One region of the Thermoanaerobacter brockii subsp. finnii Ako-1 genome, then DNA from elsewhere that is predicted to be linked to it. Evidence: riboswitches for the same ligand, from Rfam matches in the RefSeq annotation. Region 1 holds a riboswitch; the other holds the start of a gene.
What was found. A riboswitch is a leader RNA that binds a small molecule or an ion and turns the genes downstream of it on or off. The one in region 1 is predicted to bind FMN.
Positions count from the first base shown of each region.

Region 1 (14,150 bases):
TAGAAGTAAAAGAAAATGGCATTTTTTTAAGGATAAATGTGGGAAAAAGAAAATACATATATGCCAAAATAGAAGCAGGCTATAAAAAGAATAAGAGCAGAGAAGAACTCCTACAGGAAATCGCCGAATCAAACATACCTTACTCTGTAGAATTAAAACTCAAAAATGGCAGCATATACGCCTATTTTTCTATTGAAGAAGAATATCCAGAAACAAAAATAACAAAAGAAAAAGGGGTCATAGGAATAGATGTAAATGCATATCCAGACAACATATCATGGGCAGAGACAGATGAAAAAGGAAATCTAATAAGTTATGATAAGATACCAATGCCAGAGCTATCAAGTGGAAATAAAGACAAAAGAGAATACTTTAGATGGCAGTATGCCCATGAGATAGTAAAAATAGCAAAAGAAAAACGAAAAGCGATTGTGATTGAAGAATTGGACATAAAAGAAAAAGGAAAAAGAGGAGACTTTTCAGGAAGAAAATCAAGGAGAATAAGACATAACTTTAGCTACAAATCACTTCTTTCAAAAATAAAAACACTAGCAAAAAGAGAAGGGATAGAAGTAATAGAAGTCAATCCTTCTTACACCTCAATAATAGGGATGTTAAAATATGCACCACAGTATATGACAACAAAAGACATAGCAGCAGCCTATGTAATAGCAAGAAGAGGATTAGGCAAAGAAGAAAAGATACCGAATAACTATGTAAACTTCCTCAACACATTGACTGAAAAGGAATTAGAAGAGTTAAAAGAACATGTAAAATATACAGTCAAAAATAAGCATTTAAAGAAAAAGCATTTAATGGAAATAAACAAAGCAATAAAATTTATACAAAGCCTTGGGAGTGAGTCAGAAAGGGTGCTAAGACCTCTGTACGAAACAAGTTTTAGTACCTATGATTTCTGGCAAGTTCTCAAGGTAGCGGTGGTGACACCACTCTCCCCTGAGAAAGTACCAAGAGACTTCTCTGTCCTGAAGGAATTATTAATTCAGGGCAAGTGGGGAGACTCGTAAGGGCGCAAGTTCCTGCTTCTTGGGGCAGGGGCTATGGCTTTTCCAAAAACCGCCTGCTGGGGCTGGGAAAGCCTGAAGGGCGGACTACAAATACCCCAGCTGCCTAAACTGTCAGTTTTGTACAGTTTGGGTAACCAGGTTAAAACGGTGAATAATTTTCTATTGAGATACGGTGATATAATAAAAAAAACACTGCTCATTGTTGCTGTTTTTATTATATTTTACTTAATCATATTTAAAATTATTCCTTTCTTGATGCCATTTGTAGTGGCTTTACTTCTCGCTGTGATAATCGATCCTGGTGTAAATTTCTTAGAGAAAAAATTAAAGGTGCCGAGAGGATTAGCATCCTTTATTTTACTTTTGATATTAATAGGTGTGATAGGATCACTTATTGCAATATCAATAACACAACTTATATATGAACTAAGTTCTCTTGCGGAAATAAGCACAAATTATGCAAATACTATTAATGACATAATTTTAAATCTTGTTGACAGAATAAGAATGTATTACATATCATTGCCCCCAAATATTACATCCCTTATTGAAAGCAACATGCAGTCGATTTTAAACTATGTATCATTATTTGCAAAAAATCTTGCTACATGGCTTTTGAATTTTGCAACAAAATTGCCTAACTTTTTCTTTATGACTTTGATAACACTTGTTGCTACTTTTTTTATAAGCAAAGATAAACAGCTTATACTAGATTTTATAAAAAGGCAGATTCCATCTCATTGGGCACAGCATGCAAAAAGTATTCAGGTAAACCTTTTAAAGACATTTTTCGGATACCTTAGAGCAGTAGCAACAATAATGCTTATAACCTTTTTGGAAGTTTCCATAGGCCTTGCAATGATAGGTTTTGACTACCCATTTCTATTGGGTCTTCTTGTAACCATTGTAGATGCATTGCCCGTACTAGGTTCTGGTGCTGTCATGGTACCATGGGCGCTTTATAACATCATAATGAAAAACTACATGGTAGGGATATATCTTTTAATACTGTACGGCTTGGTGGTAGTTGTAAGACAAATTATAGAGCCTAAGATTGTAGGTCAGAGTATCGGACTTCATCCTCTTGTTACGCTTTTATCTATGTTTATAGGTGCAAAACTTTTCGGTGCTTTAGGACTTATAATAGGACCTGTATTTGTAGTAGTATTTAAAGCTCTCCAAAGAGCAGAAATTATCCCTCCTTGGAAATAAAATAAGGGCATTTGCCCTTATTTTATTTCCTCCATTAGATTTGCCATCTCTATTGCGGTAACGGCTGCCTCAAAACCTTTATTGCCACCTTTTGTTCCCGCCCTTACAATAGCTTGCTCAATTGTATCTGTGGTAAGAACACCAAATATAACTGGAACTTCTGTATCAAGAGATATTTTTGCAATACCTTTTGATACCTCATTTGCAACATAATCAAAATGGGGTGTCTCTCCTCTTATCACTGCTCCAAGTGCAATTACTGCATCATATCTTTTAGATTCAGCCATCTTTTTAGCTATAAGTGGTATTTCAAATGCTCCAGGTACCCACGCAATTTCAATGTCTTCATTTAAAGCACCATGCCTTTTTAGGGCATCAAGTGCCCCTTCGAGAAGTTTGTTCGTTATAAATTCATTGAATCTGCTTACCACAATTCCAAATTTCTTTCCTTCTGCTATAAGTTTTCCTTCATATATTTTCATAAACTATACACTCTCCTTATTAATATTCTTTCATTATATACTTAATAATTACATTTAATTCATTTTTTTGTAGCATTTTACACTTCCAAAATTAGATGTCCCATTCTTTCCTTTTTTGTTTTGAGGTATTTTTCATTATAATGATTTGGACAAATTTCTATAGAAACCCTTTCTACAACATCAAGACCATAGTCTGATAATTCCATAATTTTTTGCGGATTATTTGTCATAATCCTTATCTTTTTAACTCCTATATCTTTCAAAATCTGTGCAGCTATACTGTATTCTCTTAAATCGGGTGGAAAACCAAGCTTAATATTCGCTTCAACAGTATCAAGCCCTTGATCCTGCAGATGATACGCTTTAATCTTGTTTAAAAGTCCTATACCCCTTCCTTCCTGCCTCAGATAAACTAGTACTCCTCCTTCCTGTCCTATTCTTTCCATTGCCGCATGAAGCTGGTCACCACAGTCACATCTTAACGACCCCAAGATATCCCCTGTAAGACATTCAGAATGTATCCTCACAAGTACAGGTTCTTTATTTATATCTCCTTTAATCAAAGCTACATGCTGTTTCCTTGTTAATATTTCTTCATATCCAACAATTTCAAAATTCCCATACTTAGTTGGAAGTTTCGCCTGCGCTACCCTTCTCACAAGTATTTCATTTTTCATTCTGTACTTTATCAAATCTTCAATAGATATAATTCTCAATCCAAATTTTTTTGCAAACTCCAAAAGGTCAGGCAACCTTGCCATATTTCCATCGTCTTTTATGATTTCGCATATTACTCCAGCGGGTTTGAGTCCTGCAAGAACTGCAAGGTCTACAGCCGCTTCTGTATGCCCTGCTCTTACTAATACACCACCATCTTTGGCTCTTAAAGGAAAAATATGTCCCGGCTTTGTAAAATCTTCTGGTTTTGAATTATCATCTACTAATTTCTTCACCGTCAGTGCTCTTTCAAATGCAGAAATACCAGTGGTACATTCTTTATAATCTACAGATACAGTAAAAGCAGTTTCTTTATGGTCAGTGTTATTCTCAACCATTTGGTAAATGCCAAGCTCATTAAGTCTCTTTTCTGTCATCGGAACACATACAAGACCCCGTCCATATTTTATCATAAAATTAATGTGTTCTCCTGTAACTTTTTCTGCTGCCATAACTAAGTCGCCTTCATTTTCCCTATTTTCATCATCTACCACAATAATCATTTTCCCTTGCTTTATATCTTCTATTGCATCTTCTATCCTATCAAACATTGGTCTTTCCTCCTTAACTTAGAGAAGTCATCAACATCTATATAAATCCATTTTCTTTTAATAAATCTTTTATATCCTTTTTCCCTATTAGTTTTTCTACATACTTAGAAAGTATATCAACTTCGATATTTACACTATCTCCTACCCCTTTATAACCCAATGTGGTCTTAAGCATTGTATGTGGAATAACTGAAACAGTAAAATAATCATATCCATCCTCAACAACCGTTAAACTTATACCATCAACCGCAATACTTCCCTTACGGGCAATGTATTTTGTAAATTCTTTATTGATAGCTATCTTAAATATAAAAGCATTTTTTTCCTGCCTTTTGTCTATGATTTTTCCAACGCAATCTATATGACCAGTTACGATATGCCCACCCATTCTCCTTCCAACTTGAAGTGCTCTTTCAAGATTGACAATGCTTCCAATTTTTAAATCTTTTAAATTGCTTGCTCTCATGGTTTCAGGCATAACGTCAGCTGCAAAACTTTCGTTTGACATATTAGTAACAGTTAAACATACACCGTTAACTGCTATACTATCACCTATTTTTGTTCCCTCAAGGACTTTACTACATTTTATAACAATTTTTGTAAAAGTACCATGTATAATATTTTTAACAGTTCCTGTTTCTTCTATAATTCCAGTAAACATACGCCATAACCTACTTTCTTACATATGCTGTTATTAGTATATCATCATCTATTCTATCAATCTCCACATCTTTTAATTCTATTGAATTTCCTATATCCGAAAAGCCTATACCTTCTACAGGTGTTAAAGCATTTTTTCCTCCTATTATTCTAGGTGATATAAAAAACATAACTTTATCAACAATTCCCTCTTTAAGTGCAGACCAATTTAATGTCCCACCGCCTTCAATCAATACACTATCAATCCCCCTCTCTCCAAGTTTTATCATTAGCTCTTTTAAAGGTACTTTTCCATTGTCGTTCTTTAATATAATAACTTCAATATCCATATCTTCAAGCTTCTTTCTCACATTGTTTGGCATAAGTTCTGTTGTAGCAATTATCGTTTTTGCCGTTTTGTCTCTTATTACATTTGAGTCAAATGGAATTCTACCTCTACTATCCACAATAATCCTTACAGGACTTTTATACCCCTCCAACCTTGTTGTAAGCATTGGGTTATCCTTAATTACTGTATTTACCCCAACCATAATCGCGGATACACGTCCTCTTATTTTATGAGCAAATTTTCTTGATTTCTCATTTGTAATCCATTTAGAATTTCCATTATAACAAGCAATCTTACCATCAATACTCATAGCAGATTTTACTATCACAAATGGAAATTTTGTCGTAATATATTTAACAAATATTTCGTTGAGTTTCCTCGCTTTTTTCTCCATTATCCCCACATGTACTTCTATTCCCGCCTCTTTTAACCTTTTTATACCGTTCCCGCTAACTTTAGGATTTGGGTCTTCCATCGCTATATACACTCTCTTAATGCCAGATTTAATTATTTCTTCAACACAAGGAGGCGTTTTGCCATAATGGCTGCAAGGTTCAAGTGTTACAAACATAGTAGAACCTTTGACATCTTCAACTGCATTTTTTAATGCATTTACTTCAGCATGTGGCCCTCCAAAATATTCATGATAACCCTCACCTATTATTTTTCCATTTTTAACTATTACAGCACCCACAAGTGGATTAGGGTTTGTATGTCCCCATCCTTTTTCAGCCAGTGTTAAAGCCCTTTTCATATATTCTTCCAATTTAATCCCTCCTATACTAAAAAATCCTGAAGGTTAAACCTTCAGGGTTAAAAAACCCCAGAGAATATATCCCCTGGGGAATATTTCTCCTTCTCCCATCCAGACTTTAACTGTCGGCCTCGGAATTTCACCGAGTCTGCCAAAAGGCTCGCGGGCTATACCGCCGGTACGGAATTTCACCGATCCCCGAAGGTTTTATCCAATTGTATTTTCAACAGTTCCACCTGCAGGAATAAATGGAAGCACCATCTCGTCTTTATTTATAATACATTCTATCATAAAAGGTCTTTTTTCGCAATAGGCTTTTTTGAAGGCTTTTTCAAATTCTTCTTTTGTTGTAACTCTTATTCCTTCTACTCCAAAGTCGTTTGCGAGCTTAGCAAAATTCAAATTTGCGTTCAAATCTGTGTGGGAAAATCTCTTGTCATACAAAAGGTTTTGCCATTGTCTTACCATGCCTAAAGTTTGGTTATTGAGTAGTACTGTTATAACCGGAAGATTATACACAGCAGCTGTTTCTAAGGCATGTATATTCATTCTCAGACTTCCATCACCTGCAATGTTTACAACTCTTTTATCTGGCCTTCCTACTTGCGCTCCTATTGCAGCAGGAAGTCCAAAGCCCATTGCCCCTAATCCTCCTGAGGTGACAAAAGTCCTGGATTGTTTAAATTTATAAAACTGGGCAGCCCACATTTGATTTTGTCCCACCTCAGTGGCTATTATAAGGTCATCGTATGAAAGCTCTTGAATTTTTTCTACTATCCACTGAGGCCTTAAAACTTCATCGTTTTTGTATTTTAATCCGTGCTTTTCTTTTAAGAAAGAAATTTCCTCTAACCATTCCTTTCTTTCAATGAATGAAAGTTTATTCATTAAGAGTCTTAAAACTTCTTTTACTTTACCTATAATTGCTACATCTACTTCTACATTTTTCCCTAATTCTGCAGGGTCAATATCAATATGGATTATTTTAGCATTTGGTGCAAGTCCTCCTGCTTTGCCAGCAACTCTGTCGCTAAATCTCGTCCCTATCGCTATCACAAGGTCTGATTTATACACAGCCAAATTCGCAAATCTGCTTCCATGCATACCAATAAGACCTAATGACAAAGGATGGTCTTCTGGAAAAGCTCCCAATCCCATCAAAGAAGTAGCAACAGGTATATTGGTCTTCTCGGCAAATTCTACGAGTTCGTTTGATGCTTCTCCCCAAATCACTCCTCCTCCTGCAAAGATTACAGGTTTTTTACTTTGTAAAATAAGCTCTATAGCTTTGTCTAATTCTTTTTGCGAAACTACTCCATTGATATCGTTTTTTATATCAATACTATCTCCTATTCCCTTTACATATTCTATATCGGCGTTTTGTATATCTTTTGGAATATCTACTAATACAGGACCTGGTCTTCCACTCTTAGCAATTGCAAATGCCTGTCTTATAGTATCTGTTAATTTATCAGGAGACTTTACAATAAAGTTGTGTTTAGTTATAGGCATTGTAATACCTGTTATATCTACTTCTTGAAAAGCATCCTTTCCTATAAGATTTGTAGGCACCTGTCCTGTTATCGCCACAACAGGTACAGAATCCATATAAGCGTTGGCTATACCCGTAACAAGATTGGTAGAACCAGGGCCAGAGGTAGCAAAACAAACCCCTACTCTTCCAGTAACTCTTGCATAGCCATCTGCCATATGGGCTGCCATTTGCTCGTGAGTAGCTAAAATATGCCTTATATCAGAGTCATAAAGAGCATCATAAATGGGAATAACTGCCCCTCCTGGTATGCCAAATATAGTATCAACGCCCATCTCTTTTAAAACTTCTATAATTACTTGCGCTCCTTTTAACTTCATATACCTCCCCCCTTAAAAACTGCACCTGTATTTGCAGAAGTCACTTGTTCTGCATATCTTGCCATATAACCAGTTTTTATCTTTGGTTCAGGTCTTACCCATCTTTTCATTCTTTCTTTAATCTCCTCATCAGTTAATTTCACATTAATTTTTCTTGCGGGAATATCAATTTCAATAATATCCCCATCTTCAATAATCGCTATTTCTCCCCCTTCCATAGCCTCTGGAGATACATGTCCTATTGAAGCCCCTCTTGTTGCACCTGAAAACCTGCCGTCTGTTATAAGAGCGACATCTTTGTCAAGTCCCATACCTGCAAGGGCTGAAGTAGGACTTAACATTTCTCTCATTCCCGGCCCACCTTTTGGCCCTTCATACCTTATTACAACTACATCGCCTTTTTGTATTTTTCCTCCATATATTGCAGCTATGGCTTCTTCCTCAGAATTAAACACCTTTGCTGGCCCTTCGTGTCTTAACATCTCTTTTGCTACAGCAGATGCTTTTACAACAGCTCCTTCTCTTGCAATGTTCCCGTACAGTATCGCAAGACCTCCAGTACTGCTGTAAGGGTTGTCTATTGGCCTTATCACATCATGATTTAAAACTTTCGCGTCTTTTATATTCTCTCCTAATGTCTTTCCTGTAACTGTTAACGCTTCAGTATTTATAAGATTAGCTTTCGTCAGTTCTTTTAAAACAGCCGATACTCCCCCTGCAAAATACAAGTCCTCTATGTGGTATTTACCTGCAGGACTTAACTTACACAAATTAGGCACTCTCCCGCTTATATCGTTTATTTCATCAAGAGATATTTCTACCCCTGCCTCATGGGCTATAGCCTTTAAATGCAAAATTGTATTTGTGGAACCGCCTAAAGCCATGTCTAAACTAAAGGCGTTTATGAATGCCTCTTTTGTGATTATATAAGAAGGCTTAATTCCTCTCTCTACAAGCTCCATGATTTTTATTCCAGCTTGTTTTGCAAGTCTTATTCTTTCAGAATAAACCGCAGGAATTGTGCCATTTCCCGGAAGCCCTAATCCTAAAGCTTCTGTCAAGCAATTCATAGTATTTGCCGTAAACATTCCTGAACAGGACCCACAAGTAGGACAAGCATTAAGTTCTATTTTATAAAGGTCTTCCTCTGAGATTTTCCCTATTTTATGTGCTCCTACAGCTTCAAAGACGCTGCTTAAATCGCACACCTCTCCATTACACTTTCCTGCAAGCATTGGGCCTCCGCTTACAACTATTGCAGGAATATTTAGGCGTGCTGCTGCCATAAGCATTCCCGGCACTATTTTGTCGCAATTGGGAATCAGCACAAGCCCATCAAATCCGTGTGCTGTTGCCATAATTTCAATGCTATCTGCTATAAGTTCTCTGCTTCCCAGTGAATATTTCATACCTTTATGGTTCATGGCAATACCATCACAAACGCCGATAGTGGAAAATTCTATAGGCGTTCCTCCTGCCATTCTGATGCCTGCTTTTACAGCCTCAGCTATTTTATCAAGGTGAATATGTCCTGGTATAATTTCGTTTTTTGAATTTGCTACACCGATAATCGGCCTTTTTATTTCTTCATAAGTCAAGCCTAAAGCATATAAAAGTGACCTATGTGGCGCCTTTTCAACTCCCTTTTTTATGCTATCACTTACCAATATCCTCACCCCTTTATATACTCCACCACTTTATCTCCCATTTGTTGGGTATTTAAAATTATTCCTTTTCCTAAATCAAAAGTCCTATAACCTGCCTCTAAAACTTTATTTACTGCATCCTTTATGTCATTAGCAGCATCAAGTAGATTAAAAGAATATTCCAACATCATAGCAACTGACAGTATTGTAGCTAAAGGATTTGCCTTCTTTGTTCCAGCAATATCAGGAGCAGAACCGTGTATAGGTTCATAAAGTCCCACTTTATCTTCTCTTAAGCTAGCAGAAGGAAGCATACCTATAGAACCTGTAAGTTGGGAAGCCTCGTCACTTAAAATATCGCCAAACATATTGGAAGTAAGAATTACATCAAATTGAGAAGGATTTTTAATTAGTTGCATAGCACAGTTATCTACATACATATGGTTTAACTCAACATCAGGATATCTCTTACTTATTTCTTCTACCGTTTTTCTCCACAATCTTGAAGAATCTAAAATGTTTGCCTTGTCTACAGAAGTGACTTTCTTTTTCCTCTTTAAAGCCGCTTCAAAGGCAATAACCGCTATCCTTTCTATCTCTGAAGTCTGGTACACTTCTGTATCATAAGCCTTAAAGCCATAATCTATAGCAACTATTCCTCTTGGTCCAAAATAAATACCACCAGTAAGTTCTCTTACCACAAGAATATCTAAACCCTCTTGTAATAACTCGTTTTTTAAAGGAGAAGCTTCTTTTAAAGGAGGATAAAGAACAGCAGGTCTTAGATTTGCATAAACCCCTAGGCTTTTTCTTAAAGCCAGAAGACCCGCTTCTGGCCTTTTATCCCCCTCAAGGTCATCCCATTTAGGCCCCCCTACTGCTCCCAAAAGAACAGCATCACTAGAAAGACATGCATTTTTTGTCTCTTCCGGATAGGGAACGCCATATTTGTCTATAGCTTCTCCCCCAAAAGGATACTTTTTTACATCAAATTTAAGTTTGTACTTGTCTTCTATAGCAGACAAAACTTTTAACCCTTCTTCTATGACCTCAGGTCCAATTCCATCTCCAGGCAGCACTGCAATTTTAAACAATGTCACACCTTCTCTCTGACATAATTTATAAGTCCACCATATTTCATTATTTCTTTTATAAAGTCAGGAAAGGGTTGAGCTTTAAATTCTGTCCCTTTAGTTAAATTTTTTATAATTCCATTATCTGTATCAACCAAAACAATATCACCTTCTTCAATCCCATCTACTGCCTCTTTGCATTCTAATATCGGAAGCCCTATATTTATCGCATTTCTGAAAAAAATTCTTGCAAACGACTTAGCAATTATACAGGATATACCAGATGCTTTAATAGCGATTGGCGCGTGCTCTCTAGAAGAACCACTACCAAAATTTTCACCTACAACCAGTATATCTCCTTCTTGAACTTTGTTTTTAAACTCTTTGTCTAAATCTTCCATGCAATGCTGTGCCAATTCTTGTGGGTCTGATGTGTTTAAATACCTTGCTGGTATTATAACATCTGTATCTATATTGTCCCCGTATTTTATGGCTTTCCCCTGCATCATTATACCTCCTCTGGACTTACGATATATCCTGCAATAGCTGAAGCCGCCGCAACAGCTGGACTTGAAAGATACACTTCACTCTCAGGATGTCCCATTCTTCCTACAAAATTTCTATTAGTAGTAGCCAGTGCCCTTTCTCCTTTAGCCAAAATTCCCATATGTCCGCCAAGGCAAGGTCCACAAGTAGGAGTAGATACTGCCGCACCTGCTTTTATAAACTCTTCGATGTAACCTCTTTTAACACATTCTAAGTATATTTCCTGTGTTGCGGGAAAAATTAAAAGTCTTACATCAGGATGAACCTTTTTGCCTTTCAATATCTTATAAGCTATCTCCATGTCTGATATGCGTCCATTGGTACAAGAACCAATAACAACTTGGTCTATTTTTACTTTTCCAACCTCATCAATATTTCTGGTGTTTTCAGGCAAATGAGGAAATGCTACTTGAGGCCTTATCTCATCCAAACTTATCTCATAAACCTCACTGTACTCAGCATCTACATCCCTTTCAAATACCTTATACTCTCTTTTTGCTCTCCCTTTAACATATGCTTCGGTAATTTCGTCAAAATCGAAAATACCGTTTTTAGCCCCTGCTTCTATTGCCATATTGGCGATTGTGAATCTATCGTCCATTGACAAAGCTTTTATATTCCCTGTAAATTCCATAGATTTGTATAAAGCTCCGTCAACTCCTATTTTTCCGATTATATACAAGATAACATCTTTTCCGCTTACCCATTTTTGCAAATTGCCTTTTAACACAAATTTTATAGCTTCTGGCACTTTAAACCAAGCCTTGCCTGTCGCCATCGCTGCCGCCATGTCAGTGCTTCCAACTCCTGTAGAAAAACAAGTAAGAGCGCCATAGGTACAAGTATGAGAATCGGCACCTATGACAACATCCCCAGGAAGTACAAGTCCTTTTTCGGGTAAAAGTGCGTGCTCTATTCCCATTTGCCCTACTTCAAAGAAATTTACTATTCCATGTTTTTTTGCAAATTTTCTCATTATATTCACTTGCTCCGCCGATTTTATATCTTTATTAGGAACAAAATGATCAGGAACAAGGGCAATTTTTGTATTGTCAAAAACTCTATCAATGCCTATCTTTTCAAACTCCTTTATAGCAACAGGAGCAGTGACGTCATTGCCTAACACCATATCCACATCAACTTCAATTAACTCCCCTGGTTTTACTTCTCTACCAACTTTTGCTGACAATATCTTTTGTGTCAATGTTAAGCCCAAGCTTCTCCCTCCTTAAAACTCCTAAACTCTTCCAAAGTCTCTTCAACAACAAATCTTATATCCTCATCCACAATGACCTTTTTTCTGTCTGCCAAATCTTTAAACCTTCTAAAAGCATCACTTAATTCTCCTGGTGAAAGATTATTGTACCCCAATTGTCTGACTTTCAATTCAAAAGCATTTCTTCCTGAAAGCTTACCTAATGCAAAAGTATCTGGAATTATTCCAATGTCCTCTGGTTTCATTATTTCATAAGTAGCTCTGTTGTTTATAACTCCATGTTGGTGAATTCCCGCTTGATGTCTAAAAGCATTAGCACCTACAATTGCTTTATTAGGTTGGAGTTTAATTCCTGTAAGTTCGCTTACCAATTTGCTTGTATTGTATATCTCTTTAGTGTTTATTCCGTGAACAAGGCCAAAATAATCTTTTCTCGTATTTAATGCCATCACTACTTCTTCCATAGCTGCATTTCCTGCCCTTTCTCCTATTCCGTTTACAGTCACTTCTACCTGAGTTGCTCCGTTTTCTATGGCAGACAAAGAATTCGCTACAGCCATTCCTAAATCATTGTGACAATGAGCACTTATCATTACTCCATCGATGTTGGGAACATTATTCCTGATGTATTTTATGAGTTCTCCAAATTCTCTTGGCATCGCATATCCCACAGTATCGGGCACATTTATTACATTTGCTCCTGCATCAATTACCTCACTAAAAACTTTTACTAAGAAATCCCAATCAGTCCTTGAAGCGTCTTCTGCTGAAAATTGAATCTCATCAAATTTTCCTTTTGCGTATTTTACCATTTCAACGGCTTTTTCAAGCATTTCTTCTCTTGACATCTTAAGTTTGTATTTAAGATGTATATCAGAAGTTGCGATAAAAACGTGTAATCTCGACCTTTCAGCATTTTTCAAAGCGCTGCTAGCTCTGTCTATATCCTCTTTTACAGACCTTGCCATTGCAGCAATAGTAACACCTTTCAATTTATCAGCAATATTTTTAACTGCTTCAAAATCTCCATTAGAAGCTGCTGGAAATCCTGCTTCTATGACATCAACTCCTAAGGATACCAACTGTTTTGCTATTTCAAATTTATCGTTAATGTTAAAGTTGACGCCAGGAGTCTGCTCACCATCTCGTAACGTAGTGTCAAAAACAATGACTCTTTTGACCCCCATCGCCTATCTACCTCCTTATTCATTCTTTTTTAATCCAAGCCATCATTTCTCTCAAACCTTTGCCGACTTTTTCAATAAGATGATTTGCCTCTTTATCTTTTATAGCATTGTACTGTGGTCTTCCTACCTGATTTTCTAAAAGCCACTCTTTTGCAAATTTTCCTGATTGTATTTCTGACAAAACTTTTTTCATCTCTTTTCGAGTCTCTTCTGTTATTATCCTCTTACCTGTCATATAGTCTCCAAATTCTGCAGTATCCGAAATAGAATATCTCATATAACTAAAACCGCCTTCGTATATGAGGTCAACTATAAGTTTCATTTCATGCACACATTCGAAATAAGCTATTTCTGGCTGATAACCAGCTTCTACCAATGTTTCAAATCCTGCTTTCATGAGTTCAGTAACTCCACCACAAAGGACAGCCTGCTCCCCAAAGAGGTCTGTTTCTGTCTCCTCTTTAAAAGTAGTCTCAATGACACCTGCTCTTGTACCTCCTATTCCCTTTGCATAGGCTAAAGCTAAGTCAAAAGCCTTCCCTGTGTAATCTTGATACACTGCTACAAGATTTGGAACTCCCTTTCCTTCTTGGTATACCCTTCTTACAAGGTGTCCTGGTCCTTTTGGAGCTACCATAAACACATCCACATTTTTTGGAGGAACAATCTGTTTAAAGTGAATATTAAACCCATGAGCAAAGGCGAGAGCTTTACCTTCTGTAAGATTTTTTTCTATGCTTTCTTTATAGACTTTTGCCTGCTTTTCATCCGGTATCAGTATCATTATGATATCTGCTACTTTAGCTGCTTCCTCAACTGTATAAACTCGCAGCCCCTCTTTTTCTGCTCTTTCTTTTGATTTACTTCCCTCGTAAAGG
Region 1 covers NC_014964.1:15,677-29,826, reverse strand. Annotated here, with positions in the region: gene THEBR_RS00125 (IS200/IS605 family accessory protein TnpB-related protein) at 1-1,028, shown strand, start outside; gene ytvI (sporulation integral membrane protein YtvI) at 1,176-2,240, shown strand; gene ribH (6,7-dimethyl-8-ribityllumazine synthase) at 2,258-2,722, opposite strand; gene THEBR_RS00110 (bifunctional 3,4-dihydroxy-2-butanone-4-phosphate synthase/GTP cyclohydrolase II) at 2,800-3,990, opposite strand; gene THEBR_RS00105 (riboflavin synthase) at 4,028-4,651, opposite strand; gene ribD (bifunctional diaminohydroxyphosphoribosylaminopyrimidine deaminase/5-amino-6-(5-phosphoribosylamino)uracil reductase RibD) at 4,662-5,744, opposite strand; FMN riboswitch at 5,828-5,942, opposite strand; gene ilvB (biosynthetic-type acetolactate synthase large subunit) at 5,940-7,604, opposite strand; gene ilvD (dihydroxy-acid dehydratase) at 7,601-9,271, opposite strand; gene leuB (3-isopropylmalate dehydrogenase) at 9,277-10,344, opposite strand; gene leuD (3-isopropylmalate dehydratase small subunit) at 10,347-10,829, opposite strand; gene leuC (3-isopropylmalate dehydratase large subunit) at 10,832-12,085, opposite strand; gene THEBR_RS00070 (2-isopropylmalate synthase) at 12,076-13,272, opposite strand; gene ilvC (ketol-acid reductoisomerase) at 13,292-14,150, opposite strand, start outside.

Region 2 (17,215 bases), 590 kb from region 1:
TGTATTTAAATCTAATACTATTTATCAAAAATTGGCGTTCTTCTTTATTTTTAGCATACAGCTCTCTTAACACAAAAATAGAAAACCCATTCAATATAAAAATTAAAATTCCTATGAAAATCCTAAACAACTCTTGATTTTTGGGCTGAAATACATCAAGACTTTTCATAAAATTGTTGTTTACCAGTATTACTATCAATACCATTTGCACTACATAAATCATCATCGCATTTTTGTAACTATCCTTAAACATAAAACCTCTTCCAATCTAACTATGATTTGTAAATAGCTTTTACTCTCCTCCTAAATTCTTCATACAATTCTTTAGAGAGATAAGCCTTATAATTTGAACCTTTAAGACGTATCTCAAAGGAAGTCCTATTGTTATCTTTCAACAGCTCAACTTTAAAGAGGTTCACTAGAAAAGATCGATTTGTTCTAAAAAACATGCTACTATCTAACAATTCCTCTATTTCTTTTAAAGAATAATCACATATAAATTTTTCTTTTTGGGTATAAACTATGCTCCTTTTTTTACTGGCTTGAACACAATAAATTTCCTTTGGATTGATAAGCTTTACTCCATCTTCCGTCTTAAAAGGGATGACATTTTCTACTTCCAAAAGTTTTTTCTTTATCCTATCCAAAGTTTCTCTCAGCCTCTTCTCATCAAGAGGCTTCTCAATATAATCAGAAGCATAAAGTCTCACAGCATCTTTTATGTATTCCTCAAAGGACGTAATAAAAATTATTTCCAAAAAAGGCATGTATTCTCTAATCTTTTTCGCCACCTCAATGCCCGATATTCCTGGTAATCCTATATCTAAAATAGCAACGTCCGGTTTAATTTTAATTAATGCTTCTAATGCGTCATTTCCGTCTCCTGTAGAATATTCAACACTTACGCCTTCCATTGTTAAAAGAATTTTTATGAGTTCTTTTTTAAAATTTATATCGTCTTCTGCAATAACTATTCTTAACATATAAATTCATCTCCCAATGCATTACTCTGTAAATAAATAAAGTTTATATTTGCGTATAGCAAAAGAAATCAAAATTGCTGTTAATAATTGGGGTAAAAAACACACAAATCGTAAGACATAGTCCTTCAATAAAATTACAGGATCTATATCAAATAAAAATTGAATTGCCGTAACATTTAGATATTCTATTATTAAGTAAATGGAGACGGCTAAAATGACGCTCATCATCCCTTTAAAAAAGTCCATAACTTTAAATACCAAAAACAAAATCATTAATACCCCGATATAAAGTATAACATTTACAATATAACTACTGACCAACGGCCTTATAAAATACAATATGATTCCAGTGAGTACGCTCATATACAAAATCTTTTTTGGCTGAAACTTCACTCCCGCTAAACCAAAAGCAATACTTATTATAACTGCTGCCTCTGGCACCGAAAACAAAAATACTTCCCAAATCGTCAACCTATCCATTCTTATCGCCTTTCTACTTTACATAATCTCAAATATAATTGTAATTTTTATTAGTTAGAATGTCAATTAAAATAAAATCAATCAAAATTCATGCCAAAATTAAAATAGATGGATAGAAAATTTACACTACCCATCTATTTTAGCAGTTTCTCCTTTTAACTTTTTAAAGAGCTCTTCTTCATTTAATCTATATGATACAGTAAATAAACTATCACTTAAATGAACATTTTCTAAAATTACATCATCAGGCACCTTTAAATCTATTGGCGAGAAATTCCAAATCGCCTTAATTCCCGCTCTCACCAGTCTGTCAGCAGTATATTGAGCATTATCCTTGGGAATACATAAAATACCTATGTCGATTTTATTACGGGCTATAAAATCTTCTACTGTTTCTATGTCCATCACTTCAACATCTCTAATTTTAAGCCCAAATAAACGAGGATTAATATCAAAAATCCCCTTTAAATTAAAGCCAGATTTTTCAAAGCTAGTATAATTGGCAATCGCTTGACCAAGATTTCCTGCTCCTATGATGATAGTATTATAAGTTTTATCAAGGCCTAAAATCTTAGTCAAATTATTATAAAGCTCTTCTACATTATAGCCATATCCCTGCTGTCCAAAACCGCCAAAATTATTTAAATCCTGTCTAATTTGAGAAGCAGTAACTCCCATTTTTTCGCTTAATTCCCTTGAAGAAATACGCTTTACATCGTTTTTAAGAAGTTCTTCAAGATATCTATGATATCTTGGGAGCCTTCTTATTACAGCCATTGATACTTTGGTCTTTTTGCTCACTGTCCTCACCTCATTCTACTATGTAATTGAATTATATAATATTGTAAATTTTTTGTCAACGTAATAAAAACATAGTAGAATATGAGGAATTCTAAAATTTTTTAATTTTACTGGCTTTTAGGCTCCCATTTATTATATTCTGTATTCATAATGACAATGTCTACTCTTCTATTAAGTCTTCTATTTTCTTCTGAGTTATTTGGAACAACAGGCCTGTATTCCCCATATCCTACTGCAGAAATTCTGGCAGGTTCTATACCTACTTCATTTACTAATATTTTCACTACATTAGTTGCTCTTATAACAGACAGTTCCCAGTTTGAATCAAATTTATTATTGTGTATTGGGAGGTCATCAGTAAAACCTTCCACTCTAATATGATTTGGAAGACTTTTTAACATATCACCTATTTTTATTAAAACCTCTTTCTCTTCAGGACGTACATCAGCAGAACCTAAATCAAACAAAAGAGAATCCTGTAAACTTATTACAAGTCCTCTTTCATCTATATAACTGGTTACTGCACCTTGAAGATTGTTTTCTTTTATAAAACCCTTCAATTGCTTTTCAATTTCTCCTAAACTACTTTTGTCTCCACTGTTACCATCCATAAAACTACTCCCATTATATTGAAATAACACGTAATCGGTCCCTGTAAAAGTTTTGCTTAAAGAACTGGCAATTTGAGCAAATTTGGTAGCATTAACAGTACTTATTGAGTACAGTACAATAAAAAATACTAAAAGCAAACTCATCATATCAGAGTAAGTAAGCACCCATCTATCGTGATTTGGTTTTGATTCATCTTCCTCCAACCTCTTCATTTAATTCTACACCACCTTTCTGAGGTGTATTTTTAAGCTGTGCCTGCGCGACAAATGTCATTAACTTTCTCTCTAATATCCTTGGATTTTCCCCAGCTTGCAGTGAAAGACTTCCTTCTAATATTAATTCTCTTTCAGTTGTTTTTACTTTAGCCCTATTTTTTAATTTTTGAGCAATAGGAAGGAAAAACACGTTTGCTAAAATGGCACCATACAGTGTAGTTATAAATGCTACCGCTACGGCAGGGCCTAATTTGTCCGGTTCAGTTAAATTACCCAACGCTTGAACAAGTCCCATAACTGTTCCTATAAGACCCATTGTAGGAGCATAACCACCCGCCGACTCAAAAATACCCGCTTCTTTTTTAGCTTCCATATCCTCTACGTATATCTTATTCTCCATAGTCGTTTTAATAAGTTCCATATCAGATCCGTCAACGACTAGTTCTAAGCACTCTTTCAAAATAGGATCAAATTTCTTTATCTCCTCAGATTCTATTTCGGATTCAAGGCTTAAAAGCCCTTCGCTTCTGGCTTTTTGAGCCAAATAAGTAAAATACTTTATTATCTCAAGATAATTATCCTTTTCATTTTTAAAAGCCCTTGCCAAAAGTCTCGGCACTTTTTTAATGTTATCCATAGAATAAGTAATTATAGTAGCCCCTATAGTACCCCCCAAAACTATTATAGCAGAAGGTACATCTATTAAAGAAGTAACAGTACCCCCCCCTAATGTAAATCCATAAATTATAGCCCCTACTGCAACAACTATACCTACTACTGTAGCTATATCCAAGTCCATCACCTTCCATTTATAAATACACTCATTAATTTTTATCGACACATATTTAAAAAAAGTTATAGTTTACTACACTTTTACAAAATAAATTTTTTTGATATATTTAATATGAACAGGAGGTTATATTTATGGCAATCATAACAGTAAGCAATGTGACAAAAAGTTACGGTATCGATATAATTCTACAAAATATTTCTTTTATAGTCAATGAAGGAGACAAAATAGGAGTAATTGGCGAAAATGGTGCTGGAAAATCCACTCTTTTTAACCTTTTAGCCGGTTTTACTGAAGCTGACAGTGGAACAATTTCAATTTCTACAAATAAAATTGGATATCTACAACAAAACACTGTAATTGATTCTGAAAAAAGTATATATGAGGAAGTAAAAACAGTTTTTGATGAAATATTCCAATTAGAAAAACAAATTAAATCTCTAGAGGAAAAAATCTCACAAACAAAAGATTCACATCTACTTGATAAACTTTTTTTAGAATATTCCTTTTTAACAGATAAGTATAAGGAATTAGATGGTTATTCTGTAGAAAGTAAAATAAGAGGTGTACTAAATGGATTAGGGTTTGATGTGTCGCAATTTGCTACACCTGTATCAACTTTAAGCGGCGGTCAAAAAACCCGTCTTATGCTGGCAAAAACTTTACTTTCTAATCCAGATGTCCTATTATTAGACGAACCTACCAATCACTTAGACATAAACTCAATAGAATGGCTAGAACAATATTTAAAATTTTATAATGGTACAATTTTAATTATATCCCATGATAGATATTTCTTAGATAAAATTGTCACTCGAATATTTGAGATAGAAAACACTAATCTATCAGTTTATGAAAGTAATTACACAGAATATTTAAAAAGAAAAAAATTAGATATGGAAGCAAAGTTAAAAGCTTATGAAGAACAGCAAAAAGAAATAAAAAGAATTAAATCAATTATACAGATTCAAAAAAACCGCAGAACGGAAAAATCGGTAAAGATGGCGGAAAGCAAGCAAAAACTATTAGAAAAAATGGAATTAATAGAAAAGCCAGTGATAAATAATAGGTCTATCAACTTGCGTTTTGATTTTGATTTGGAAAGCGGAAATGATGTATTGACAGTCAAAAATTTGTCCTTAAGTTTTGATAGGCAAATTTTCTCCAATGTATCTTTTGAAATAAAAAAAGGGGGAAAAAATTGCCCTTTTAGGCCCAAACGGCATAGGTAAAAGCTCTCTTTTAAAAATATTAGTGGGAGAAATCGACAATTTTGAAGGGGAAATTAAATTTGGCACAAACGTAATAACAGGTTATTACGAACAAGAATTTAAAAGTTTAAATGCTGAAAAAACAGTCATTGATGAAATATGGGATGAAAATCCATATCTTACTCAAACAGAAGTGAGGACACTATTAGCTTCTTTCCTTTTCAAAGAAGAAGATGTCTTTAAAACTATCTCTACACTAAGTGGTGGTGAAAAGGCAAGGCTTTCATTGCTAAAGCTCATCCTTTCAAAAGCGAATTTTCTACTTATGGATGAACCAACTAACCATTTAGATTTAAAAGCAAAAGAAGTATTAGAAGAAGCTTTGTTAGATTATACTGGAACTTTATTATTTGTCTCCCATGACAGATATTTTATAGACAAAATTGCTACAAAAGTGATGATTTTGACACCTCAAGGTGTAGAAGTATACTTAGGTAATTACAGCTATTATATAGAAAAGAAAAACCAGCTTAACGAAAAAAAAGAAGAAACAATCAAAAAAACAAAAACACAGATAAAAAACGAAAGGTATAAAGAAAGATTGGCTAAACTTAAGTTAAAGCAGCAAAAAGAATATCTAAAAAACCTTGAAAATTCAATTTATCAAGCTGAAGAAAGAATAAAATATTTGGAAGAAAAAATGTGTGATGCTAAAATTTATAAAACAGGAGAAATTGTAGAAATACAAAAAGAATACAATGCCCTTAAAAGTAAATTAGAACAAATGTATGAAGAATGGGAAAATTTAAGCGGGTAAAAACCCGCTTTAGTATCCTTTATCTAAATTCACAATATTTCTTAAAGTTCTTCCTTCTTTATAAGCATCCAAATTTTCTCTCAATATTTCCATCGCTCTTTGCATGTATAGAGGCGTAACCCCTGCAATGTGAGGAGTGATTATCACATTTTCCATATCCCACAAAGGGCTGTCTTCCCTTAAAGGCTCTTCTTCAAAAACATCTAATGCAGCCCCTTTTATAACCTTATTCTTAAGGGCATTTATAAGAGCTCTCTCATCCACTACTTTCCCTCTTCCAACATTTATAAAGTAACTGCTATTTTTCATCCTATTAAATACGTTTTCTCCTATCGAGTGATAAGTATCTTTAGTCAATGGAAGTATAGATATCACATAATCGGCAAGCGACAATACATCACAGTCTTCAATAGAAGTGTACATTTTTTCAACATATAAAGAAGGCTTGCCCGAACTTCTTATACCGTAGACCTTCATGCCAAACTCTCTCAAAAGCCTTGCAATTTCTTCACCTATGCTTCCTACTCCTATTATCAAAGCAGTCTTACCTGTAAGTTCTGAAACCCTAACAGACCTATCCCACACCTTTTTTATCTGATTTCTTAAAAAGGTATTTAAACTTCTTTCAAACATAAGCATATAACCTATAACCTGTTGTGAAATTTGATACTTGTGTACGTCTCTAGAATTAGTAACTAATACCTTCATTTTTTTAAGTTTTTCAAAGGGAAGAGTATCTGCTCCCGCACTCAAAAGATGGATCCATTTAAGGTTTGAAGCCTTATCCACAATATTGGGATGAAAGTCAGAATCAAAGCTTATGATAATCTCTGTGTCTTTTACATACTTTTCAGCCTCTTTCTCATTTTGAACGTAAAGAACCTTATATCCCTCCATTTGCTCTTTAATTTCTTTTATGTAATTGTCATTTAATTTTGTGAAAAGCAAAATATTTCTCATAATAACCCTCCTAAGCTTTAAAATTTTGATTTATTTTTAATATATTTTTATTCCATTTTATTACAGTAAATACAATGAAATATATTTAAGCACAATATCCACAAAGTTATCCACAGACCTTAAAAGGCAGTACATCATAAACTTCGACAGATTTCCACATTTTCAACAGTCAAATTCTTTCCCCAATCTTTAAGTAAGGAATGGCATTTAAATCCAAGCCAGATGTTTTCCCTTTTATAAAGTCATAATAGGCGGCAGCAGCTATCATTGCGCCATTGTCTGTACAATAAATTTTATCAGGATAATGGACTCTTATTCCAATTTTTTTTGCTTCTTCTTCTAATTGCTCTCTCAAAAAACTATTAGAAGCCACTCCTCCTGCTATAGAAATTTTGTCAATATTTTTCCTCTTTGCCGCATCAATTAATTTTTTTACCAACACCTCCACCACATTTCTTTGAAAACTAGCCGCCACATCGTAAATATTCACCTCTTCTCCTTTTTGCTTTTGCCTGTTTAAATAGTTTAAAACTGCTGTTTTAAGCCCACTAAAACTAAAATCAAAATTTCCTTCCTCCATAAAAGATTTAGGAAACTCAATAGCTTCCATATTCCCCAGCTTTGCAGCCCTTTCAATAGCAGGTCCTCCAGGATATCCCAAGCCCAAAGCTCTTGCCACTTTGTCAAAGGCTTCTCCTGCTGCATCGTCCATCGTCTGTCCCATTACTTCGTACTCTTCATAATTTTTTACAAAAACAATGTGGCTATGTCCACCGGAAGCCACAAGACAAATAAAAGGAGGAGCAAAATCACCCCCTAAGTAATTTGCAGCTATGTGGGCTTCTATATGATTTACTCCTACAAAAGGCTTATTTTTTGCATAGGCTAAAGCTTTACCATAAGACAAACCAACTAAAAGAGCACCTACTAATCCTGGTCCATATGTAGCCGCAATTACATCTACTTCATCAAGGCGTAGCTGGGCTTTTTCTAATGCTTCTGCCACTACGAAAGATATTACTTCAATATGCTTTCTTGAAGCTATTTCTGGCACTACCCCACCATATTTTTTGTGAATCTCTATTTGAGAATATATTACGTTCGACAATACTTCTTTGCCGTTTTTTACAACTCCTGCAGCTGTTTCATCGCAGGAAGATTCTATTCCTAAAATAATTATGTCTTTCTCCATTATTTCACCACCATCACAAGTCGTATTTCCACATTATAATTGCATCCTCATTATTATCTTGATAATAGCCTTTTCTTCTACCTAATTGTCTAAAGCCATATTTTGCATACAAATGTTGCGCTGTTATATTTGATTCTCTCACCTCTAATGTCATGGCAGTTATTCCATTTTTCTTAGCAAGGTCAATTAAACCTTCCATAATTTTACTTCCAATTCCTTTAGATCTGTATTCCGGATGAACTGCTATATTGGTTATATGACCTTCATCTACAACCACCCAAAATCCTCCATAACCCACAATTTTGTTGTCAACTTCCGCCACTATATACTTAGCACAGCTGTTCTTTGTAACTTCACTTATAAAAGCTTCTTTAGACCAAGGAGTGCTAAAACTTAGCTTTTCAATTTCCAAGACCTCCTCCACATCTTCTTTCCTCATAGGCCTTATAATAACATCCATTAATTAACTCCCCTCGCCACTTAAACGAATTTCAGCAGCCGATTTCCTTATATACATCGGCTTGAAATCAAAGTAACTAATCACTTCTCCTTTTTTTATCTTTTGAATAGCAAGCTCTCCTATGGAAGCTGCTCTTGCCATGTTATCTTTGTCCTTTGCAAATAAAGCTTTACCCCTTATCATCTCTTGTAATTTATCTTTATAGGAATAAACACCCTCTCCTACGAACAACACTTTGTCAGAATAATTGCTTACCAACTCCGTAATTTCCTCTAAAGAATACACCCCAGCATCTATTAAAACTTCAAAATTACCACCTCTTATCAGCATTCCATAAACATTTTCATTTAAAGCATCTATGACAGGGCATATTAATCCTTCAAATTCACTGACATTATATGCAAGAGCTAAAAGAGAAGATACTCCTACAATAGGTATGTTAAGAGCATGAGCCAAACCTTTTGCAGTGGCAGCACCAATTCTAAGCCCTGTAAAAGAGCCCGGTCCTTCTGAAACAGCCACATGAGTTATTTGATTTATCGGTACTTCACACTTTTTAAGTAGTTCATCTATCATAGGCATTAAAATTACTGAATGCCTTAGATAATTTATAGAGTATTCTCCTATTATCCCCTTTTCATCTACTAATGCAACAGTAGCAGTTTTAGAAGAAGAATCTATTGCCAAAATTTTCATTGCCCCATCTCCTTTAAAAGCTCCTCATATCGTCTCCCAAAATCTTTAAATAAAATAACTCTTTCATCTTCTTTTTCTCCTTTTTGAATTATCACTTCTAACCTTTCTTTCGGAAGTAAAGGTCCTAACCTTTCAGGCCATTCAATTGCACAAACTCCTTCGTCATAAAAATATTCCTCATAACCTATGTCATAAAGGGCTGTGTAATCATCTAACCTATATAAATCAAAATGATAGAGAGGAATCCTGCCTCTATGTTCATTGACTAAAGTAAAAGTCGGGCTGGTAATTGGCTCATTTATTTCTAACCCCTTTGCAATTCCCTTGGTAAAAACAGTTTTGCCACTCCCCAGCTCACCATATAAAAGAATTATATCTCCACTCCTTAACAGCCTTCCTAATTTTTCTCCTAAAGCAATGGTCTCATCTCTATTTTTGCAAATATAAGTCTTCTTCACCAATTCTCACCCCACTCGTTATAACTTTATTATATACTATCTTTTAACAAATTAAAAAGAAAAATAATCCCCAGCATGCGCTGAGGATTCTCAAAAAAATCAATGTTTCAAAACTGGTGAAAGCTTTTTATATATCAATAAAGTGATTAACGAAAGCATAATTCCTTTTAGCACATTGAAAGGAAAAATACCATATGCTATAAGGGTTCTCACATCCACTATGTTTTTATTTGCAGCCTTACTCATACCAATGATAGCATCCATAGGCCATCCCATAACTTTTTGGTACAAAGGCAGAAAAACATAATAATTCAAAAGTGAAGCAGTAAAAGCCATCACTACTGTAGCAATTGCCATAGATATAAGGGCATTTTTTCGCGTCTTATTGAATTGATATATTATGCCTGCTGTGTATACAAATATAGAACCCACAGAAAAATTTGCAATTTCTCCAATGCCACCCGATTGAGTTATAGTAGCATGGATTATGTTTTTAATAAGCTCGACCATTACACCATATAAAGGTCCCATAGCAAAAGAAGCAACTAATGCAGGTACGTCACTAAAATCCAGCTTTAAAAAGCCAGGGAATAGAGGTACCTGAAATTCCAAGTACATCAGTATAAAAGCTGTAGCAGAAAGAAATCCCACTTTTACTATGGCTTGTGTTTTGGTTTTTTCCACAATTCATCCCTCCAATTTTATTTACTAAAAAAATCCTGAAGATAAATCTTCAGGATTTTTGTGATTTATTTCACAAAAATAGGCACAAAAAGAAAATCTTCTCCCCTCCAGACTTTCACTGTCGGCTTTGGAATTTCACCAAATCGACCGCATGCGCGGCTCGCGGGCTATACCGCCGGTCGGGAATTTCACCCTGCCCCGAAGATTTACCTTCATCTTTTCAATTTTAACTTTATTCTCTCACTTTTATCTCTCTTTGTCAATAGTTTTTGTGAAAAATTTTTAATTTATTTTCATAAGCTTATAACTGTGCCTGCTTTTCCCTCTAAAGCTTCTAATGCTTTGCCTAAAGAAGTAATTATAGCTCGCCTTCCTACTTTTGACTTTGCAAACCTCACTGCTGCTTTAACTTTTGGAAACATACTGCCTGGTGCAAAATGGCCTTCTTCCATGTATTTTATTGCCTCTTCCACTGTCATTTTGTCAAGAAACTTTTGATTTGGCTTGTTGTAATTTATTGCTACCTTTTCAACAGCTGTAAGAATTAACAGCACATCTGCATCAATATCTTCTGCCAATTTTTCAGAAGCCAAATCCTTGTCTATTACGGCAGCTACTCCTTTTAAATTGCCATTTTCCTTAATAACAGGGATTCCTCCTCCCCCAACTGTTATTACTATTACCCCATTTTTTTCAAGTAACTTTATTGTATTAAGTTCTACAATTTCTTTGGGGTCAGGGGAGGGAACAACTCTTCTGTATCCTCTTCCACTGTCTTCCACCATTTCATAACCTTTTTCTTTTATTAAAACTTCAGCTTCCTCTTTTGTATAAAAAGGTCCTATCGGCTTTGTAGGTTTTTCAAAAGCAGGGTCATTTTTATCCACTACAACCTGTGTTATAATAGTTGCTACTTCTTTTCTGATATTTCTCTCCTTCAAAACTTCCCCCAATGCCTGTTGAATCATATATCCTATCATACCCTGGCTCTCTGCCCCACACACATCAAAAGGCATTGCAGGGACAACTTTTGATGCGACTTCATTTTGTATGACTATATTCCCCACCTGAGGACCATTGCCATGAGTAATTACAACAGAATACCCTTTTTCAATTATATCCACTAAATACCCCGCTGTCCTCTTCACTACTTCCATTTGAGCCTCTGCAGTAGGAGGCGTATTCACATCCTGCAGAGCGTTCCCTCCTAAGGCAATAACAACTTTTTCCCTCATAATGTCCTCCCCTGTAACCAATTTTAAAGCAGAGTAGCAATCATCACAGCTTTAATTGTATGTTTTCTATTTTCTGCTTGGTCCCACACTCTAGATTGTTTACCTTCTATAACATCAAAAGTAACTTCTTGTCCTTTTACTGCGGGCAGGCAATGCAAAAATATAGTATCTTCTCTTCCTGTCTTTTTCATCATTTCCTCATTCACTTGAAAAGGTCTCAAAAGAGCTTCCCTCTCTGTAGCCTTTGCTTCTTCTCCCATTGACGCCCACACATCGGTGTAAATAGCATCTGCACCTTCAAGGCCCTCTCCTGGCACACTAGTAAGTTCAAAAGTTCCTCCATTTTCAGCTGCCATTTGCCTGATTTCATCTATGAACTCCTGTGAAGGCCACAATTCTTTTGGAGAATTAATCACATAATGCATCCCCATCTTAGCGCAGCCTACCGCTAAAGTATTAGCCATGTTATTCCTTCCATCCCCTACAAATACAAGCTTTCTTCCTTTTAAATTCCCAAATTCTTCTTCTATTGTCATAAGGTCAGCCAAAACTTGAGTTGGATGATATTCGTCAGTTAAGCCATTGTACACAGGAACACCTGCATATTTTGCCAAAATTTCCACGGTTTCTTGTTTAAACCCTCTAAATTCTATTGCATCAAACATTCTTCCTAAAACTCTTGCAGTATCCTCTATTGATTCTTTAGCTCCCAACTGAATGTCATCTGTTGATAAAAATACTGGATGTCCTCCTTCTTCACCAAAGGCAGTTTCAAAAGCGCATCTCGTTCTTGTGGACCTCTTTTCAAAAATGAGAGCAATAGTCTTACCTAAAAATCTTTGATGTACAACCCCTGCTTTTCTCTCTGCTTTTACTTGTTTAGCAATGTCTAAAATATATGTTATTTCTTGAGGGGTGTAATCTTTTAAAGTTAATAAACTCCTGCCCTTTAAATTAAATGCCATAGTCATCCTCCTTTTAGTAATTTTACTTTATTAATTTTATATTATCTTACCCTATTAGTCAAAAGGTTTATATATCTTCTCTCTTTAAAGGCATCGACATACACCTTGGGCCACCGCGTCCCCTCACTAATTCAGAGCCTTCAATTTCAATAACTTTTATTCCATGATTTACTAAGGTGGTGTTGGTTATCTCATTTCTGTTATATGCCATTACAACTCCTGGAGCAATGGCCAAGGTATTCGTGCTGTCATTCCACTGTTCTCTTGCTCCTGTTATCTCGTCACCTCCTCCACTTTCAATTAAATTAACTTTATCAAGGCCCAATGAAGTCTCTAAAACTTTTGTAAAGTCTTCTTCTACCTTCACTCTAATTGTTCCCTTTTCTCCTCTTGTAATCCTATAAACCTTCAATTTTTCTTTTATACCAGGATATATTAAAAATTTGTCCACATCCACCATAGTAAAAACTGTATCAAGATGCATAAAAGTTCGTTTTTTTGGAATTTCTAAAGCGATTATCTCTTGTAACTCTTCTCCTCTCTCTAAAAGAGTAAGAGAAATTTCTTCAATTGCCTGTGGGGAGGTTCTTTCACTTATTCCAATAGCTATTACTTTTTTGCTGAGAACTAACACGTCTCCCCCCTCAATAGGATACTCTGAACGATAATCATACCACAATAGATTCTCCTGTACTTTTAAAGTCTTAGAATGCTTAAAAACATACTTAAGCAACATGGCTTCTCTCTTTCGAGCAGTTGTCTTCATACTGCTTATCATCACACCATTGCCAATGACCGCAGCAGGGTCTCTCATAAAATAGCAGTTTGGCAAAGGATTTATAAAAAATGGGGAATCCTTATAGACATAATCCACCAAAGATTGAGGCTCCACCTCATGCACTTCTTTTTTCAAAAGTCCTGCAATAGCGTAGTCCACTATTTCCTTGGGGGTTCTTTCCTTTAAAAAATTTGTAATTGTTTTCTTAACTTCTAAAGAAGTATTCATATATGAAACCAAATCATATATAAAAAACTCTTTTATTCCAGTATCCTGTAAAACCTCTTCCAATAAATCTTCTAAATAATAAACTGTCACTCCGTTTTCTTTTAAAGCTTGCGCAAATTTGTCGTGTTCCTCCTGAATCCTTTTAAGCCAGGGAATATCATCAAAAAGAAGCTCACTTAAAAACTCAGGGGTCAACCTTTCTAATTCTTTACCAGGCCTATGAAGGAGGACAGACTTTAATTTTCCAATCTCAGAATAGACTCGCAAGCAATTTGTGTTTTTCTCCAACTCTGTAACCCCCTCTGTCCCTTTTACTATACTACCTATCCATCAACTTTATACACCTATAGTATAAACCAATAAAATAACTTTTGCAATTTAACTCAGTAAATTAATGTAAACGTTTTGTATAAAAATAATTTAAAAAAATCTTTTGTTTGTAAAGTTTTAAATAATTATTCAAATATCCCAAGATAAAGTCTTAAAAATTCCCCAAATAAAACATGGCATGAATAAAAATAAATCATAGAATTTCAGACTGCATAAAAAATTTTTTAAAGTTATAAAAAATTATGAGGCTATTTATTCAGACTCCTCTAAATAAATAGCCCCATGACAGTTTATGCTTTATGTACTAATTTCCCATTAATAAATACATATTTTGTCCTTGTCTTCACTTCCAATGGATCTCCATCAAAGACTACAATATCAGCGTCTTTCCCTTTTTCAATGCTTCCCACCCTGTCGTCAACTCCTAAAATTTTCGCAGGGTTTATCGTGATAGCTTTTAAAGCCTCCATTTCATCCATACCATCCTTTACAGCTAAAGCAGCACATAGAGGCAAGTAATTGAGAGGTATTACAGGGTGGTCTGTCATTATCGCAACTGTAAGTCCTGCTTTTGAAAGAATACCTGCTGTCTTAAAGCTTAGATTTACAAGCTCAATCTTTGACCTTTCAGACAATGAAGGCCCCACAATAACTTTAGCATTTTCTTTCACCAATTCATCAACAATCAAATGGCCATCAGTACAATGGTCAATGGTTATATCTACATTAAATTCTTTTGCAATCCTTAAAGCGGTAAAAATATCATCTGCTCTATGAGCATGAGCTTTCAGCGGAATTTCTCTCTTTAATACTTTTACCAATGCTTCAAGGCCTAAGTCCCTTTCAGGCTTTTTGTCTTCCTCTGCATGCTCCATCTTTTCCATGTACTCCTGAGCTTTTATAAGCTCTTGCCTTAAAAGAGCCGCAACTGCCATTCTAGTTGAAGGCATTTTATGCTGCTCATGGTAAACGGATTTAGGATTTTCACCAAAAGCAACTTTTATCGCTGCTGGTTCTTTTACTATCATATCATCTATTCTTTTACCATAAGTTTTTATAATTGCAAACTGTCCTCCTATAACATTAGCACTGCCAGGACCTGTCGCAACTGTCGTAACCCCTGCTTGATAAGCCTCTTCAAAATATTTATCCATTGGATTTATTCCATCAATTGCCCTAAGTTGCGGAGTTATAGGGTCTGTCGCTTCATTTCCATCTGCTCCTTCAAATCCCATAGCATTTTCCCACATTCCAAGATGGCAATGAGCATCAATCAAACCAGGCATAACAGTTAAGCCTTGTACATCAATCACTTCTGCATCTAAAGGAGCAATTAAATCTTCTCCAACATCAACAATTTTTCCATTGTCAATGAGTACATCTCCTTTTTCATAAATTTTGCCGGCCATTGTCAGGATTTTCCCACCTTTTAATAAGTACATATAATTCCCCCCTGAATTCATTATATATTAACATTATAGCACAAAGAAACAATTTTATGAAATCATTAGCTTTACAAAACAAATTCGCTAAAATTTTCTGTCCAGCTACTCCAAATTTTACTTTTTTAAAGTTTTTTTAACTTTTCCATAATAATGTCTTTTTTATTAACTCCTATTAAAAATAATAATACTGCGATAATTGCGACAATTCCTGCCATAAAGTAATTTTTATTCCCCAAATTTGCCCCTATATAGGCAGAAAAAAATATGCCTGGAAGTCTCGCAAAAAGAGTAATGATGAAAAAATTGTAAAACTTAACCGGTGTAATTCCTGCAATGTAGGAAAGGGCATCTTTAGGCATTCCAGGTATAAAAAACAACAAAAAAAGAATAGTTTCTCCTTTAGGATTGTTTATAATATAATCAAACTTTTTAAGCTTTTCTTCTGAAACAATGCTTCTCACAAAATTATAGCCTAAAACCCTGGCAATCAGAAAACAAATTAGAGAACCTATTGTAATGCCTATTACAGAGTACAAAGTGCCTAAAAAAGCCCCGTAGAGGTATCCTCCTGCAATTTGCACTACTTCTCCTGGTATGACAAATACGATCACTTGAAGTATTTGAACTCCTATAAATACAATAATACCAAGTTTCCCAAAACTGTGTATCCACTCCCTAAATTTATCGGGACTGTTAATTAGTATAGTTAAATTCTTCCCAAAAGTCACCATAGCCACTATTAATGCAATGACAAAAATGACTATTAAAATTAAATTTAGTATGTTAGTTTTGTTAATTTTCATCCACCCACACCTCGGGCCAAAAGCACCAAAGATAAATCCAGCTTTACCTTTATTACCTCCAACCCATTTGGCTTTTGGCATTTTTCTCCCCCCGTTTTATTCAAAAATTACGGTCCTATGTTTATAATCCATTATAGAGTTAATATTTTGTTATGTCAATTACCCAGAAATTTTTAAAAGCCGGTAAATACCGGCTTATGTATAGTTAATCATTATTTTCGTTATCGCTTTGGCCTTGATTATCATTATTTGTATTAATATCCTGGTTTTCTTGAGAATTTTTCTTTTGTTCTTTTTTCTCTATTTTATTCTGATTTTTTTCTCTTTCTCTATCCTCATTTTTCACTTTTTCTACTTTCTTATCATGTTTTTCTCCTAACACTTCTGAGAAAAACTTAATAGGCACAAAAGTTGCATTCTCATTCATTTTCTTATCTATTGTAACTTCTACCCCATTTACTAAAGCTTTAGAGTCTCCTAAAGTATACTGTATTGTCTTATCACCTTTTATAACTGTGAGAGTTTTTGTATCAGGGTCCCAAGCTACTTTTGCATCCAATCCCCTTGCAATAGCCTTTACGGGAATTAGGGTATTATTTTCTTTTATCACTGGTTGCAAGTCAACTTTCTTGCCATCTTCAACATTTGGAGTTTCTTCTGAGTTTTCATCAACATTTTTATCTTCTTCTACAGCTTCTTCTTTACCTTCCTGTGATTGTTCCTTTACCGGTTCCTGAGCTTGTACCTGTTCTTGAGCCTCAAGTGTCGTCTGAATCTGGGCTTCTACTTTATTTTCTGTAGTTCCTTGTGCTGCAAGTTGAGTTTCTGCCTTTACTGCTACTTCACGCATCCACTTGACACCAGATTTAGCATACCCCGTTAAAATAGAGGAAAAAGCAAAAGCACCAATCACAGCAAAAATTAATATTTTTTTCATATGCACTCTCCCTCCTTTGTTCAACTTTCACTATATATTTCGGAAGGAAATATAAATTTTTAGAGAGTAGCAGTAAAAAATTTTTTTATTTCATTGAAAGAGAAATTCTATTTCTCTCAATATCAACACTTAAAA
Region 2 covers NC_014964.1:1,768,085-1,785,299, forward strand. Annotated here, with positions in the region: gene THEBR_RS08825 (sensor histidine kinase) at 1-253, opposite strand, end outside; gene THEBR_RS08830 (LytR/AlgR family response regulator transcription factor) at 273-983, opposite strand; gene THEBR_RS08835 (hypothetical protein) at 1,005-1,463, opposite strand; gene THEBR_RS08840 (redox-sensing transcriptional repressor Rex) at 1,590-2,264, opposite strand; gene THEBR_RS08845 (OmpA/MotB family protein) at 2,372-3,088, opposite strand; gene THEBR_RS08850 (flagellar motor protein) at 3,066-3,890, opposite strand; partial or broken gene THEBR_RS12700 (ABC-F family ATP-binding cassette domain-containing protein) at 4,016-5,909, shown strand; gene THEBR_RS08860 (D-2-hydroxyacid dehydrogenase) at 5,919-6,869, opposite strand; gene tsaD (tRNA (adenosine(37)-N6)-threonylcarbamoyltransferase complex transferase subunit TsaD) at 7,039-8,061, opposite strand; gene rimI (ribosomal protein S18-alanine N-acetyltransferase) at 8,075-8,521, opposite strand; gene tsaB (tRNA (adenosine(37)-N6)-threonylcarbamoyltransferase complex dimerization subunit type 1 TsaB) at 8,525-9,217, opposite strand; gene tsaE (tRNA (adenosine(37)-N6)-threonylcarbamoyltransferase complex ATPase subunit type 1 TsaE) at 9,214-9,675, opposite strand; gene THEBR_RS08885 (ECF transporter S component) at 9,775-10,359, opposite strand; FMN riboswitch at 10,451-10,569, opposite strand; gene arcC (carbamate kinase) at 10,653-11,594, opposite strand; gene argF (ornithine carbamoyltransferase) at 11,618-12,559, opposite strand; gene arcA (arginine deiminase) at 12,627-13,853, opposite strand; gene THEBR_RS08905 (amidohydrolase) at 14,186-15,337, opposite strand; gene THEBR_RS08910 (TVP38/TMEM64 family protein) at 15,463-16,143, opposite strand; gene THEBR_RS08915 (copper amine oxidase N-terminal domain-containing protein) at 16,349-17,080, opposite strand; gene THEBR_RS08920 (Tex family protein) at 17,166-17,215, opposite strand, start outside.
Region 2: another riboswitch for FMN. It lies ahead of THEBR_RS08885 (ECF transporter S component); the one in region 1 lies ahead of ribD (bifunctional diaminohydroxyphosphoribosylaminopyrimidine deaminase/5-amino-6-(5-phosphoribosylamino)uracil reductase RibD).